DNA from 3 places in the Priestia sp. P5_B4 genome. Region 2 is predicted to be linked to each of the others. Evidence: riboswitches for the same ligand, from Rfam matches in the RefSeq annotation. Region 2 holds a riboswitch; each other region holds the start of a gene.
The links. Region 2 has a riboswitch for cobalamin ahead of AC1DRF_RS00785 (ribonucleoside-diphosphate reductase subunit alpha). Riboswitches for the same ligand answer to the same signal wherever they lie in the genome.
Positions count from the first base shown of each region.

Region 1: linked by a shared signal. The riboswitch ahead of AC1DRF_RS00290 (HoxN/HupN/NixA family nickel/cobalt transporter) and the one ahead of AC1DRF_RS00785 (ribonucleoside-diphosphate reductase subunit alpha) in region 2 are both predicted to bind cobalamin.
Region 3: linked by a shared signal. The riboswitch ahead of nikA (nickel ABC transporter substrate-binding protein) and the one ahead of AC1DRF_RS00785 (ribonucleoside-diphosphate reductase subunit alpha) in region 2 are both predicted to bind cobalamin.

Region 1 covers NZ_JBFULJ010000001.1:60,226-64,496, forward strand. Annotated here, with positions in the region: gene AC1DRF_RS00275 (ABC transporter ATP-binding protein) at 1-557, shown strand, start outside; gene AC1DRF_RS00280 (undecaprenyl-diphosphatase) at 704-1,297, shown strand; gene AC1DRF_RS00285 (organic hydroperoxide resistance protein) at 1,450-1,869, shown strand; cobalamin riboswitch at 1,975-2,157, shown strand; gene AC1DRF_RS00290 (HoxN/HupN/NixA family nickel/cobalt transporter) at 2,291-3,088, shown strand; gene AC1DRF_RS00295 (M20 family metallopeptidase) at 3,318-4,271, shown strand, end outside.
Region 2 covers NZ_JBFULJ010000002.1:43,493-47,763, forward strand. Annotated here, with positions in the region: gene AC1DRF_RS00785 (ribonucleoside-diphosphate reductase subunit alpha) at 1-1,435, opposite strand, end outside; cobalamin riboswitch at 1,569-1,754, opposite strand; gene menC (o-succinylbenzoate synthase) at 2,035-3,138, opposite strand; gene AC1DRF_RS00795 (o-succinylbenzoate--CoA ligase) at 3,142-4,271, opposite strand, start outside.
Region 3 covers NZ_JBFULJ010000019.1:7,927-12,197, reverse strand. Annotated here, with positions in the region: gene AC1DRF_RS04430 (hypothetical protein) at 209-367, shown strand; gene AC1DRF_RS04425 (tautomerase family protein) at 535-924, shown strand; gene ftsZ (cell division protein FtsZ) at 1,284-2,288, shown strand; cobalamin riboswitch at 2,291-2,480, shown strand; gene nikA (nickel ABC transporter substrate-binding protein) at 2,625-4,166, shown strand; gene AC1DRF_RS04410 (GNAT family N-acetyltransferase) at 4,226-4,271, shown strand, end outside.

The DNA.
Region 1 (4,271 bases), on a different contig from region 2:
AGAAAGTTGGAAAGTTTTCATTTGGAATGAAAAAGAAGTTAGGAATTGCTCAAGCAATTGTAGCAGACCCAGATCTTATCTTTTTAGATGAACCAACTTCTGGAGTAGATGTTGAATCTGCTCTTCACATTCATGAACTAATAAGAGAACTCCAAAATCAAGGCAAGACAATTTTTATGACGTCTCATAATTTAAATGAAGTTGAGAAGATTTGTACACGTGTAGCGATTATGAAAAATGGGGTCATTTTAATAGAAGGTACAATGGAAGAGCTGCGCTTTCAATATCAAGCGAAAAAAACGGTGATGATTAAACATGATCCCTACCCAAGCAGTCATAAAGAATATATTCAACAGTTTTTCCGTACGTTGAGTCCCGAAGTTGAATACCATCACATGTACACAAAAGTGATGCTTCAAAAAGAAAGAAATATTCCTCTTATTATTCGCGAATTGATTCAATGCGGCATCGACATTTATCAAGTTCACGTCGAAGAACCTTCTTTAGAGGAAATCTTTTTGCAAAAAAATATTGTGGATCACTCACAGGTGAGTTAATGGGCGAAAGTCCGTTGGTTTACTACTCAGTCTGAATACATTATTTATAAATACCAGTTAGGAAGCTTCTGACAAAAACATGTTCATTTTCTCAAGAAACTGATAAGATAGCTAATGACATTTAAAAATAAGAAAGGATTTCGATTATGTTATCAGCTATTAATTCAGTAGATTATACCATCTTCCACGCGGTGAATCAGTATGCCTCACACGTAAAGCCTCTAGATTCGCTGATGGTATTCTTTGCAGATTATGCCCAGTATGTACTTATCGTTTTACTCGGCTTGTTTTTACTTATTAATAAAAACGGCAGCCGTGTTGTAGCATTTCAAGCTTTGTGTGCTTGTGCCACAGGAGTCATTATCAATAAAGTGATTAGTTTATTTGCTTATCGAGATCGTCCGTTTATCTCTCACCACGTGAATCAGCTTGTTGATCACGCCGCAAATTCTTCATTTCCAAGCGATCATGCTACATCTGCATTAGTTATCACTTTTACCATTTGGCTGCATTTCAAACGTTCAGGGCGCATGTGGGTTGTCATGGGCGTACTCATTGCCTTTTCACGCGTATGGGTTGGCGTTCATTATCCATTCGATGTGTTAACAGGAGCCGTTTTAGGCTGCGTGCTGGCGCTGTTTATTCATTATGTTATTTTTAATACGAAACTGATGAGGACCATTACCAACTTGTCTATCTTTCGAAAATCAGCTTATGACGAACAGTCTCAATATTATTAAGAAAAAGTCGCAAATACGCGGCTTTTTTTATTGGGAAATTTTTAATGTATTTAATACTTGTTTTTTAAAATTAAATTGCGTACAATTAAATAACGGAAACGATAAATAAAAAACTTTTAATAAAATTAATGAAAAAGAGGAGAGGTTTATACATGAAAGCTTTATATGAAACAACAGTCGTTAACACAGGTGGAAGAACAGGAGAAGTTCACTCTTTAGATAACATCTTTAACTTAGACGTTGCAACACCTCCAGCGCTTGGTGGAGAAGCAACAACAGCAACAAACCCAGAGCAGCTGTTTGCAGCTGGATACAGTGCTTGTTTCAACAGCGCGTTAGAATTTATGTTGAAAAAACATAACGTAGAAATCAAAAGCAGTGAAGTAAAAGCTACTGTTCAGCTGCTTCCTGATAAAGCTGATCAAGGAGTGAAAATTGGAGTAGCGCTTGAAGCACATATCGAAGGCTTAGATTTAGAAACAGCGAAAAAATATGTAGACCTAGCTCATTCATACTGTCCGTATTCAAAAGCAATCAGCGGCAACGTAGACGTAACGGTAGAAGTAGTTTAATTGCTTTAAAAAGCCCTGCTAAGCATGTAAAGCTTAGCAGGGCTTTTTTATTTGAATTTTCTCTATTCATTTGTAAGCGGTACTAGTATAATGAGGAAGAAAATGAATCATTCGCACAGTTTAGGTGCTCTTACATAGCGTAAGAGGTAACAGGGAATTGAGTGCAAATCTCGAGCGGTCCAGCCACTGTAAACAGGGAGTTTTCTATCTTATCGTCACTCAAAATGGGGAAGGCGGTAGAAAATGATGATCTCAAGCCAGGAGACCTACCTATTCTGTACACTTGACTCTTCTAGGAAAGAGGCGGTGTATCAAGGTACGCAGTGAGCAATTGCTGTTTATTTTCATATGCCGATACGTCCTCAATTTCTATAGAATTGAGGCTTTTTTACGTTTTATTTTAAAAAAAGGAGTGTAGGAAATGGAAGGTTTATCAGTTTTTTTACTTGTCTTTTTATTAGGAATCAGGCACGGATTGGATGCAGATCACTTAGCTTTTATTGATGGCCAGACCCGATATAATTGGAGAATGGGCAGCCGTTTTGCCCCGTGGGTTGGAACGCTGTTTTCACTAGGTCATGGAGGAATGGTGGCCGTCACGGCCGGGGTGCTGGGCGTGGTGATGAAGAATTTTACGTTTCCATCATATTTCGATCATTTTGCATCTTGGGTATCCATTATCTCTCTCTTTCTGATTGGAACATTAAACACATATCATTTGCTTCGAACTAAAAATAAAGAAGAAGAGTTTCAGCTGAGCGGATTAAAAGGGAAGTTTATTCCGAAAATCGCAAAAGGAACAACGAATCCTTTTTTAATTATTCTTGTAGGGGCATTGTTCGCTTTAGCAGCCGAAACGGTCAGTCAAACGGCCGTGTGGTCTCTAGCTGTAGGGAACGCAGGCAAGTATACGCCGCTTTTGTTGGGACTAGTGTTTATGTTTGGCATGATGCTTACAGATACAATCGATTCGATGATTGTACATAAAATGGTGAATGAATCGAGTAAATTTGGACAATCTGCTTCCCGCTTGATGGGCTGGGTTATTGTTGTCCTCGCGTATGGTGTGTCGTTCTATTTAGCATTCACTTTCTTTAACCCATGGGCCGAAGTAAACTTTGAAATGGTTGGCGTTATTCTGTTTATTTTTTTAGTGTCTATGTTTGTTTTTGTGAGTGTGAAGTCAAAAGGGAAAAATATTAAAATAAATGTCAATTAGTCAAACGAAAGCTTTAATCTGTTGAAGATTGAAGCTTTTTTGTATGAATTTGTTGAAGTTTATGGCTATTTTCGGTCGGTTATGAATAAGTTAAAGTATTATCTGTATTTAAAGGATGGAAAATTGTCTGAAAACCATTATAATTAAGGATAATTTAAGGTCGTTATGTGAAACGTAGAACATAGTTATACGTAAAATAAATAAAAGCATTTAATGCAAGCAGCAGGGGTTGTTTGGAGGAGGAATTGATTTGAGTCAGGTAATGGTAGAACAAAGCGTGTTTAGTTATTTAAAAGAACACGAACAAGATATGCTTGAAGATTTAATTGGATTTGTGAAAAAAGAATCACCGTCCTACAGTAAAGAGTTAGTAGATCAGTGTGGAATGTATTTAACGCAGCTGTTTCAAAAGCGGTTAGGGGTAGGGTACGAAATCATAGAAGAAAAAGAAGTAGGAAACCACTTGAAATTTACGATTGGAGAAGGAGAAAAGCAGCTTTTAATTATCGGTCATTTTGACACGGTATGGGAAAAGGGGAGGCTGAGTCTAAGAACGGAGGGAAACAAGCTGTATGGTCCGGGAATTTTAGACATGAAAGGCGGCATTGTACAATCTATATGGGCGATTAAAGCGATTCAAGAGCTTGGCTTATCGCTCGATAAAAAAATTGTGTTTTTCTGTAATTCGGATGAAGAGATTGGGTCAATTTCTTCTAAAAAATACATTGAAGAAGAAGCACAAAGAAGTGAAGCAGTGCTAGTAGCGGAACCAGCGGTGGCGGGTTCAGGTGCGTTAAAAACGTCGCGCAAAGGAGCGGGGATTTTCACCGTAAAAGTATGGGGACGAGCAGCACACGCGGGTAATCACCACAAAGAAGGAATCAATGCGATTGAAGAGCTGGCGCGCCAAGTGATTTTCTTGCAGGGCTTAACAGATTATGAAAAAGGTACAACGGTGAACGTTGGGACATTTACGGGAGGCAGCGGTACAAATGTAGTGCCGGAATATGCAGAAGCGCACGTGGATTTACGTGTTTCTACAGAAGAAGAAGCAAAACGCATGACGGATATTATTTTGAATTTAACACCCATTTTAAAAGGGATTAAGCTCGAAGTAACGGGAGGTATGAATCGTCCTCCGATGGTCAAGTCTAAACAAACGGAAGAGCTATTTGAATGCGCT
Region 2 (4,271 bases):
GATTACATACAACAAAATCGCCCGGATTCTTTGTAATAATAATTTTTCCGTCTTCTGTAATTTCCTCTGTTACGACCGTTGTGCTTTGATTTTGCGTAATTTCTGTACATAAGTTGCTGCAGTAGATCATGCCCTCGTGGCGGTTTTGATTAGCTCGGTTAACCGTATCACGATAAAACATATAAGGCGTTCCGGTTTCAAGCTGGGAAAGCATAATGCGCTTGAAGATTTCAATAGCTGGTACTGTTTCTCTTGAAAGCTGTTCATTATTTACACACTCAGCGTAACGAGTGCGGAACGAACCGCTGCCTTCTTCTTCATCATAAAAATCTTCTAACGAGTAGCCCATCAGCGTACGAACTTCGTGAGGATCGAATAAGTGCCAGTCTTCACGTGCCTCTACTTTTTCCATAAACAAATCTGGCAAACATACGCCAGTGAATAAATCATGCGTGCGCTGACGTTCGTCACCATTGTTCAAACGCGCGTCTAAGAATGAAAAGATGTCTTTGTGCCATACGTCTAAATATACGGCAATAGCTCCTTGTCGTTGACCTAGCTGATCGACACTTACAGCCGTATTATTTAGCTGTTTCATCCATGGAATTGTTCCTGATGATACGCCTTTAAAACCTTTTATATCACTTCCTCGGCTTCTAATATGACCGAGGTAGACACCAATTCCGCCTCCATTTTTACTAAGCGTGGCCAAATCTGTATTGCTATCATAAATACCGCGTAAGCTGTCATCAATCGTATCAATAAAGCAGCTAGATAGCTGTCCGTAGCTCTTTCCTGCGTTTGAAAGTGTTGGTGTGGCAACCGTCATATATAGACTAGAAAGCGCCCAATACGCTTCTTTTACTAATGCTGTTCGATTTTCTTTCTTTTCTTGAGACATCAGCGTCATAGCAATGATAAGAAAACGTTCTTGCGGTAATTCGTATACGCGCTTATCATGTGATGTCGCTAAATAGCGATCTGCTAATGTCAACAATCCAATGTATGTAAATAAACGATCGCGTTCAGGAATAATGACTGAAGCAATTTCATTAATTTCTTCTTCTGTATATGTTTTTAATAGCTGCTTATTATAAATGCCGATTTTTGTTAGTTCTTGAATAAGCTGATAAAACGAACCGTACTTCTCTTTTTTATCGTAACCTCGGTTGTCCGCTGCTTTTCGATATAGTTCGTTTAAGTAGACGTCTGCCGCTACGTATGTCCAATCGGGTTCTTCCATTGAAATACGCTCTAAGGCTGCCAAAATTAGGACGTTTGCAACCTTTTCGTCCGTCATATTTTCCTTTACTGTAACAGTTTGAATAACCTTTTCCTCATACAAAGAAAAATCAAGCTGCGTAAATTCTTTTTTTAAACGTTCAATATATGCAGTTAATTCATGTAGAATTGTAGGCTTTAATGTATTCACCATAAATATGGCTCCTCTCTTCACTTCAAAATAAAAAATCGCTCACCGTACCTCGGTGAGCGAATAGAACGAAGATAGAAGAAGACACTAAGTCTTTTCTCAATCCTCGCTCTACCCTCTCACCTCCCGAAGAAGATAAAACGACATAAAAAAGGCAGGTCTCCTGACTTATGCTTCTTTTTACTTTAAGGCCTTCCCATGATGTTTACTCACAGTGGATTTCCTTATTTCATCAGCATTCACAGTTGCGGGGACAGCTTTGGATTTTCACCAAATTCCCTTTTAAGTCTTTTTATCAGACACCTTTTTCACTGGAAAACACAAAATATAGTATTTTATTATGGATTTCAAAACAACATATTGTGTTATGTTATAAACACATTATATAGGACAACTTAGAAAACTATCAACCTATTTTCAAAAATAATTTTGTTTTTTACGATAAAACTCTTCGACTTTTTTCATCAAACTATTCCATCATAACATGTTTTGACACGCTTGATGGAACAATGTGCTCTTTTTAAAAAATTTGTCCTATTTTTCTACTAAACATTGACAACCTCAATAAAAAAAACCGTTTTTCATCAAAAAACGGTTGTTAATTATTTGTATTCTTTTTCAAATGCTGTGATTGTTTTGATAAACTCTTTATCAATATCGTATCCTATCCCCGGTTTTCCCTTCACCTTTATTACTCCAGCTTCTACCTCTACTTCGGGCTTAATAATATCTTTTTCCCAATAGCGAGACGACGCAGAAATATCACCTGGTATCGTGAAAGAAGGCAGTGTGGCAAGGGCAATGTTATGAGCTCGTGAAATCCCTGCTTCTAACATTCCTCCAACCCAAAGTTTTACACCATGCTGGGCGCATAAATTATGAATTTGCTTTGCTACGGACATTCCGCCAACTCGCCCGATTTTCACATTGATAATCTTACAGCTTTCTTGTTCGATTGCATGACGTGCATCTTCATAGCTCACAATACTTTCATCTAAGCAAATCGGCGTCTTTATTTGCTTTTGTAACAATCGATGATCAAGGATATCATCAGAACTTAACGGCTGTTCGATCATCATTAAATTCAATTCATCTAGTTTCTTCAATGAATCCCTATCGCTTAACGTATAAGCTGAATTGGCATCAGCCATAAGAGGAATGCTTGGAAATTCATCTCGAATTTGTTTCAGTAGCTCATAGTCAGCACCCGGCTTAATTTTCACTTTAAAGCGCTTATAGCCATCTTTCATGTAAGTCTTTATTTGTTCTTTCATTACGGAAATGTCATTTAAGCCAACTACCACTCCAGCTTCTACAGCAGGCCTTACTCCGCCAATTACTTCAGATAACGGCTTATTTTGCCGCTTTGCATACAAATCCCATACAGCACAGTCCAAAGCTGCTTTAGCCATGTTATTTCGCTTTAGAGGTTTGAATAGCTTTTGAACATCCTCTGGTTTTTGAAGCTGCTTATGAAGAAGCGAGGGAATTAAAAAATCGTCTAACATATGAAAACACGTCTGAATCGTTTCTTCCGTATACCAAGGAGATGAAAAAGCAACGACTTCTCCCCACCCTGTAAATCCTTGTTCATCTTCTACTTCAAGCAAAATCAATTCTCGATCCTGCACCGTACCATAGCTTGTTGAAAAAGGAGAAAGAAGCTTCATGTCAATTTTATAAAGATGTACTTTTTTTATAATCATCGATTAGCTCCCTTTCTGTATGAACGATGATAGCTTCCGGCGTATGATTTTATTAGAAGCCGTTCGCGGCAGCTCCTCTACTCGAACGAAATACTTTGGAAGTTTGTACTTTGCTAAAAATTGTTGAATGTGTAAAGATAATTCTTCATCTGAAACGTCTTCGTTTACAACAACACATGCAGCTGGCACTTGTCCCCATTTTTCATCAGCTACTCCCGTTACACCGGCCTCTTTAACAGCGGGATGCTTCAACAAAACATTTTCAATTTCAGCTGGATATACATTTTCTCCACCTGAAATAATAAGGTCTGAACGTCTGTCTAACACATATAGAAAGCCTTCTTCATCCACTTTCCCGATATCTCCTGTATAGAACCAGCCTTGTTGAATTGCTTTTTGAGTAGCCTCAGGTTTATTTAGGTATCCTTTTGTAACATTTGGACCTTTAACAATGATTTCTCCTGCTTCGCTGGTCTCATTTCCTTTTTCATCTACAATTTTCATTGCACATGGAAATAATGGTTTACCTGCTGATCCCAGTTTTCGCAAACTGTCTTCAGGTGAAAGCGTAACGAACTGTGAAGATGTTTCTGTCATTCCATACGTTTGATAAACAGGAATTTCTTTATTCACACAAGCCTCTAAAATAGTAAGCGGTGCAGGTCCTCCTCCTAAAAGCATACAGCGAAACGTATTTGGATACTTGCGTTCAGCTAATTCATCAAGCATATTGGACAGCATAGAAGTAACAACCGAAATAATCGTTACCCCTTTGTTTTCAATGGCTTCATTTACTGCTCTTACTTCAAACCGTTCTTCTAAAATGATTTTCATTCCGTAAAAGACGCTCCGCATTAAAATAGATAAGCCACTAATATGAAACAAAGGAACTGCTATAAGCCAGCAGTCTTTTTCATTTAATCCTAAATTAAGCGCTGAGCCAACGGAACTCCACCAGTGATTTCCATATGTCTGCAGCACTCCTTTTGGATGACCTGTTGTTCCAGACGTATACATAATGGTGAATGTGTCCTCGAGATTCCACGTTTTTTGAAAACCTGTTTCTGCTTCTGGAGAACTTTTTAAAGCAGGTAAAGTAAGCTGAGTAATGGAACTTTGGAATTCTCTAATTA
Region 3 (4,271 bases), on a different contig from region 2:
AGAAAAGAAGAGAAAAGCAACGAATTTAAATATATTTGGCTGTGAATAATAAATTGAAGCGCTACATAGTCCACTTATTTGACAAAACATGCTAAAATAACTGGTGATAACCTGCATGCGCTGCTGTCTATACAAAAGAACTGGATCAAGGTTTCTCAAAAATCATTTACACACTGCTGACATTTTGATGAATAGGAGAGGCTACGTGATGTCTAAAAGTGATCATGAAAAGCAACAGATGAGTCGGGCTGATATGAAAAAACAAGCCAAAACATCCTCGCAAAACCTTGTGATGAACGTACTCATTGCCATTGTATCTGTATGTATTTTAGCTCTTATTATAAATGTTTTTGTACTAATGAAATGAGCCGTTATACTGCTCATTTCTTTTTGTTAAGTTGAGCTTTTATTGAAGCATTTGAGGTCTCTTTCACTAGAGAGCCCATTGTGAATAGCATATCTTTTTTTTACAAATGATAGTTGTGATATGATGAGGCAATAATATATTAGACAAAAAGCTGGAGGTTACTTAGTATGCCATTACTTAGATTTGATGTAATAGAAGGAAGAGATGAAAAAGAGTTAAAAACATTACTAGACGCTGCTCACGGAGCGATGCTAGAAGCCTTTGGCGTCCCGGAGCGCGACCGTTATCAAATTGTACATCAGCATCCTGCTCATGAAATGATTATTGAAGATACAGGTCTTGGCTTTGAGAGAAGCAAGGATTTGGTTATTATAAGTGTAACGAGTAAACAGCGAACAGAAGAGCAAAAGCAAGCTCTTTACAGATTAATTGTAAAAGAGCTTGGAGAGAGTTGCGGCATTCAGCCAAACGACATTATGATTTCGATTGTTGAAAACAGTAATGCTGACTGGAGCTTTGGCATGGGAGAGGCTCAATTCTTAACTGGGAAATTATAAAACGGTTTATTATCTAGAGAAGCCCTTATTTCTAAGGGCTTTTTCTCATTTTGTCTATAAAAATATTATTCTCTTAGTCACATCTTACTCAAAATTAAATACAGACATCTGTCAAATGAATGATACAATAAGCTTATATGCCATTTTGAGTGGAAAAACCATAAAAGAGTTCGGCGTACTAATTTTAGAACAACAATAAATTTACATAAAGATGTAAAGATTTAAAGGTTAAAAGAGAAGTGTATAAAATCTGTAAAACAAAAGAACAGTTACGCGTTAAACATAGGAGTAAAAGGTTCTTCACGTGTTTTTTCGGATAATAAGAGAAAGTAATTTTGATCATTGAGGAGGAACTTAGAATGTTTGGATTTGATGCAGATGTATCGCCATTAGTGCGAATTAAAGTAATTGGGGTCGGCGGTGGAGGAAATAACACCGTTAACCGTATGATTGAACACGGTGTACAAGGAGTAGAATTTATCGCCGTTAATACGGATGCTCAGGCGCTTAACTTATCTAAAGCAGATGTGAAAATGCAGATTGGTGCGGCCTTAACGCGAGGATTAGGTGCAGGAGCTAATCCAGAAGTGGGAAGAGAAGCAGCCGAAGAAAGCAGAGAACAAATTCAAGAAGTACTGCAAGGCGCAGATATGGTATTCGTAACAGCTGGCATGGGCGGAGGAACCGGTACTGGAGCAGCTCCGGTTATTGCCCAAATTGCCCGTGAACTAAATGCTTTAACAATTGGAGTAGTCACTCGCCCGTTCAAGTTTGAAGGAAATAAACGTACGAAGCAAGCAGTAGGCGGTATTACTGCAATGAATGAATCGGTAGATACTCTTATTGTGATTCCAAACGACCGCTTGCTTGAAATTGTCGATAAAAAGACGCCTATGCTTGAAGCATTCCGTGAAGCAGATAATGTTCTTCGCCAAGGTATTCAAGGTATTTCAGATTTAATCGCTGTTCCGGGGCTGATTAACCTTGACTTTGCTGATGTAAAAACAATCATGTCTAATCAAGGATTTGCGCTTATGGGTATCGGACGAGCTTCTGGATCAGACCGGGCAATTGAAGCAGCGAAAAAAGCGATTTCTAGTCCGCTGCTAGATGCATCGATTGATGGAGCAAGAGGCGTGCTGTTGAACATTACGAGCGGCAGCAGCCTGAGTCTTTACGAAGTACAGGAAGCAGCAGATATTGTCACGTCTGCTTCTGATCAGGACTTAAATATGATTTTTGGGTCCGTGATTAATGAAGATTTAAAGGACGAAATGATGGTAACCGTTATTGCCACTGGATTTGATGATGAAGATGTTTCACCATCAGCTTCTACTTCTAGAGTTTCAAGAGCACGCTACTAAATTAAATAACCAGTTTTTATGGTGGCAATTGTTTTTCAATTGCCTTAAAAGGGAATCCGGTGCAAATCCGGAGCGGTCCCGCCACTGTAACAAGGAGCCTTATGTCAAAAAGCCACTGTCTATTTAGAGACGGGAAGGCGGTATAAGGCAATGACTTGAAGCCAGGAGACCTGCCATAAATCGCAGCACACAATAACCTACGAGGATAGGGAMGTGTTTTGGCAGAATCAAAAATAAGATAAACAAGGGATACGTTTATCTGAATTTGTTTTGAAGACAAGCACTTCTTTTTAGAAGTGCTTTTTTTGTGTATTAAAATAGAAGGTGGAAAGATCAATGATAAATAATAAAAAACTCGTATCTATGATATTTCTTATGTTACTTTGCCTCACTGCTTGCGCTCCTAATGAAGAGAGCATAAGTATAAAAGAAAGAAAGAAAACGGATAAAAGTGTGACGTTTTTATTTAATTTTACATCTGCAACGCTTGATCCTCATACGGATGATAATTATACAGCAGTTCGTGCGGGAGTAGGGGAGACGCTTGTTAAAATCAGCAATGATTTAAAAATAAAGCCCTGGCTTGCTGAAAAGTGGAAAACGGAAGATAACGGTCTTACGTGGACATTTACGATAAGAAAGAATATTACGTTTCAAAATGGTAAAGCGCTAGATGCAAATGCCGTTAAGTCTTCTCTTCAAAGAACGATAGATCAAAGTTATGCGATGAAAAACGCTTTAAATATTAAAGAAATGAAAGCGAACGGTCATGCGCTGACAATTACATTAAAAGAACCAATGCCTAAATTTCCTTCTGAGTTAGTGCATCCAAACACAGCTATTATAGATGTTGATGTTTCTAATATAGCTAAGAAGCCTATTGGCACAGGTCCATTTCAAGTTTTGACTTTCGACCAAGGAAATCAAGTGAAGTTAGAAAGATATGAACATTATTGGAATGGGAAAGTAAAATTGAAAAATGCGACCTTTGCATTTAACGAAGATGCTAATGCGCGAGTTGCGGCTCTTCAGTCCGGAACAGCCGATATTATTTATCGCCCGCCTTTAGAAAGTTTGGGCACTTTACAAACAGATCCGTCTTTTAAGGTAAGTGGAGTACCCAGTGTGCGTACACATTTATTACTTTATAATCAAACCAATGACGCATTAAAAGACGAAAATGTAAGAAAAGCTATCGATACCTTACTGAACCGAAAAGAAATTGTCAGCAGCATCATGAACAATCAAGCGGCAGCAGCTCGAGGTCCATTTTTACCCCAATTTCCTTTTGCTGATAATAATGCTAATGAGCAAAGAGGTATGCCATCTGCTAAAGAATATTTAGAGAAAGCAGGCTATCAAATTAAAAATGGCAAAACAATCAAAAATGGAAAGCCATTATCGCTCTCTCTTGTCACATACAGCTCTCTGCCAGAACTTCCTTTGATTGCTCAGCTTATACAGTCTAATGCGAAAGAGTTAGGAATTACTATTAAGATTCATCTCGTTGAGGACAGCGATGAATATGTAATGGCAAAAGACGATTGGGATTTAGCACTGTACAGTCTTATCACTGCACCTAGAGGAGATGCAAGCTATTATTTAAGTACGAACTATTTGCCGGGCGGTGGTTTAAATGCCAGCCGGATTGATGATGATAAGCTAACAAAAATGATTCAGCAGTTAAATTTAACCGTAGATGAAGCAAAGCGAGATCAGTTAGCTAAGCAAGCAACCGCTTTGATTAATGCGGAAATGCTGACGTCATCGATTGTACATCCAAACATTGTTGTTGCTTATAATCAAAAGGTGAAAAACTGGACCACAAATCCAAGCGAGTATTATATGCTGACTCAGCATTTAGACGTAACGCCATAGTCAATATTGTGTTGTTCCTATAGAAAAAAGAGAAAGTATACAATGATAGATAAAAGGATGTGACAGTAAACGTGCAAGAAGTACAAATGTATCAAATTAAAGAAG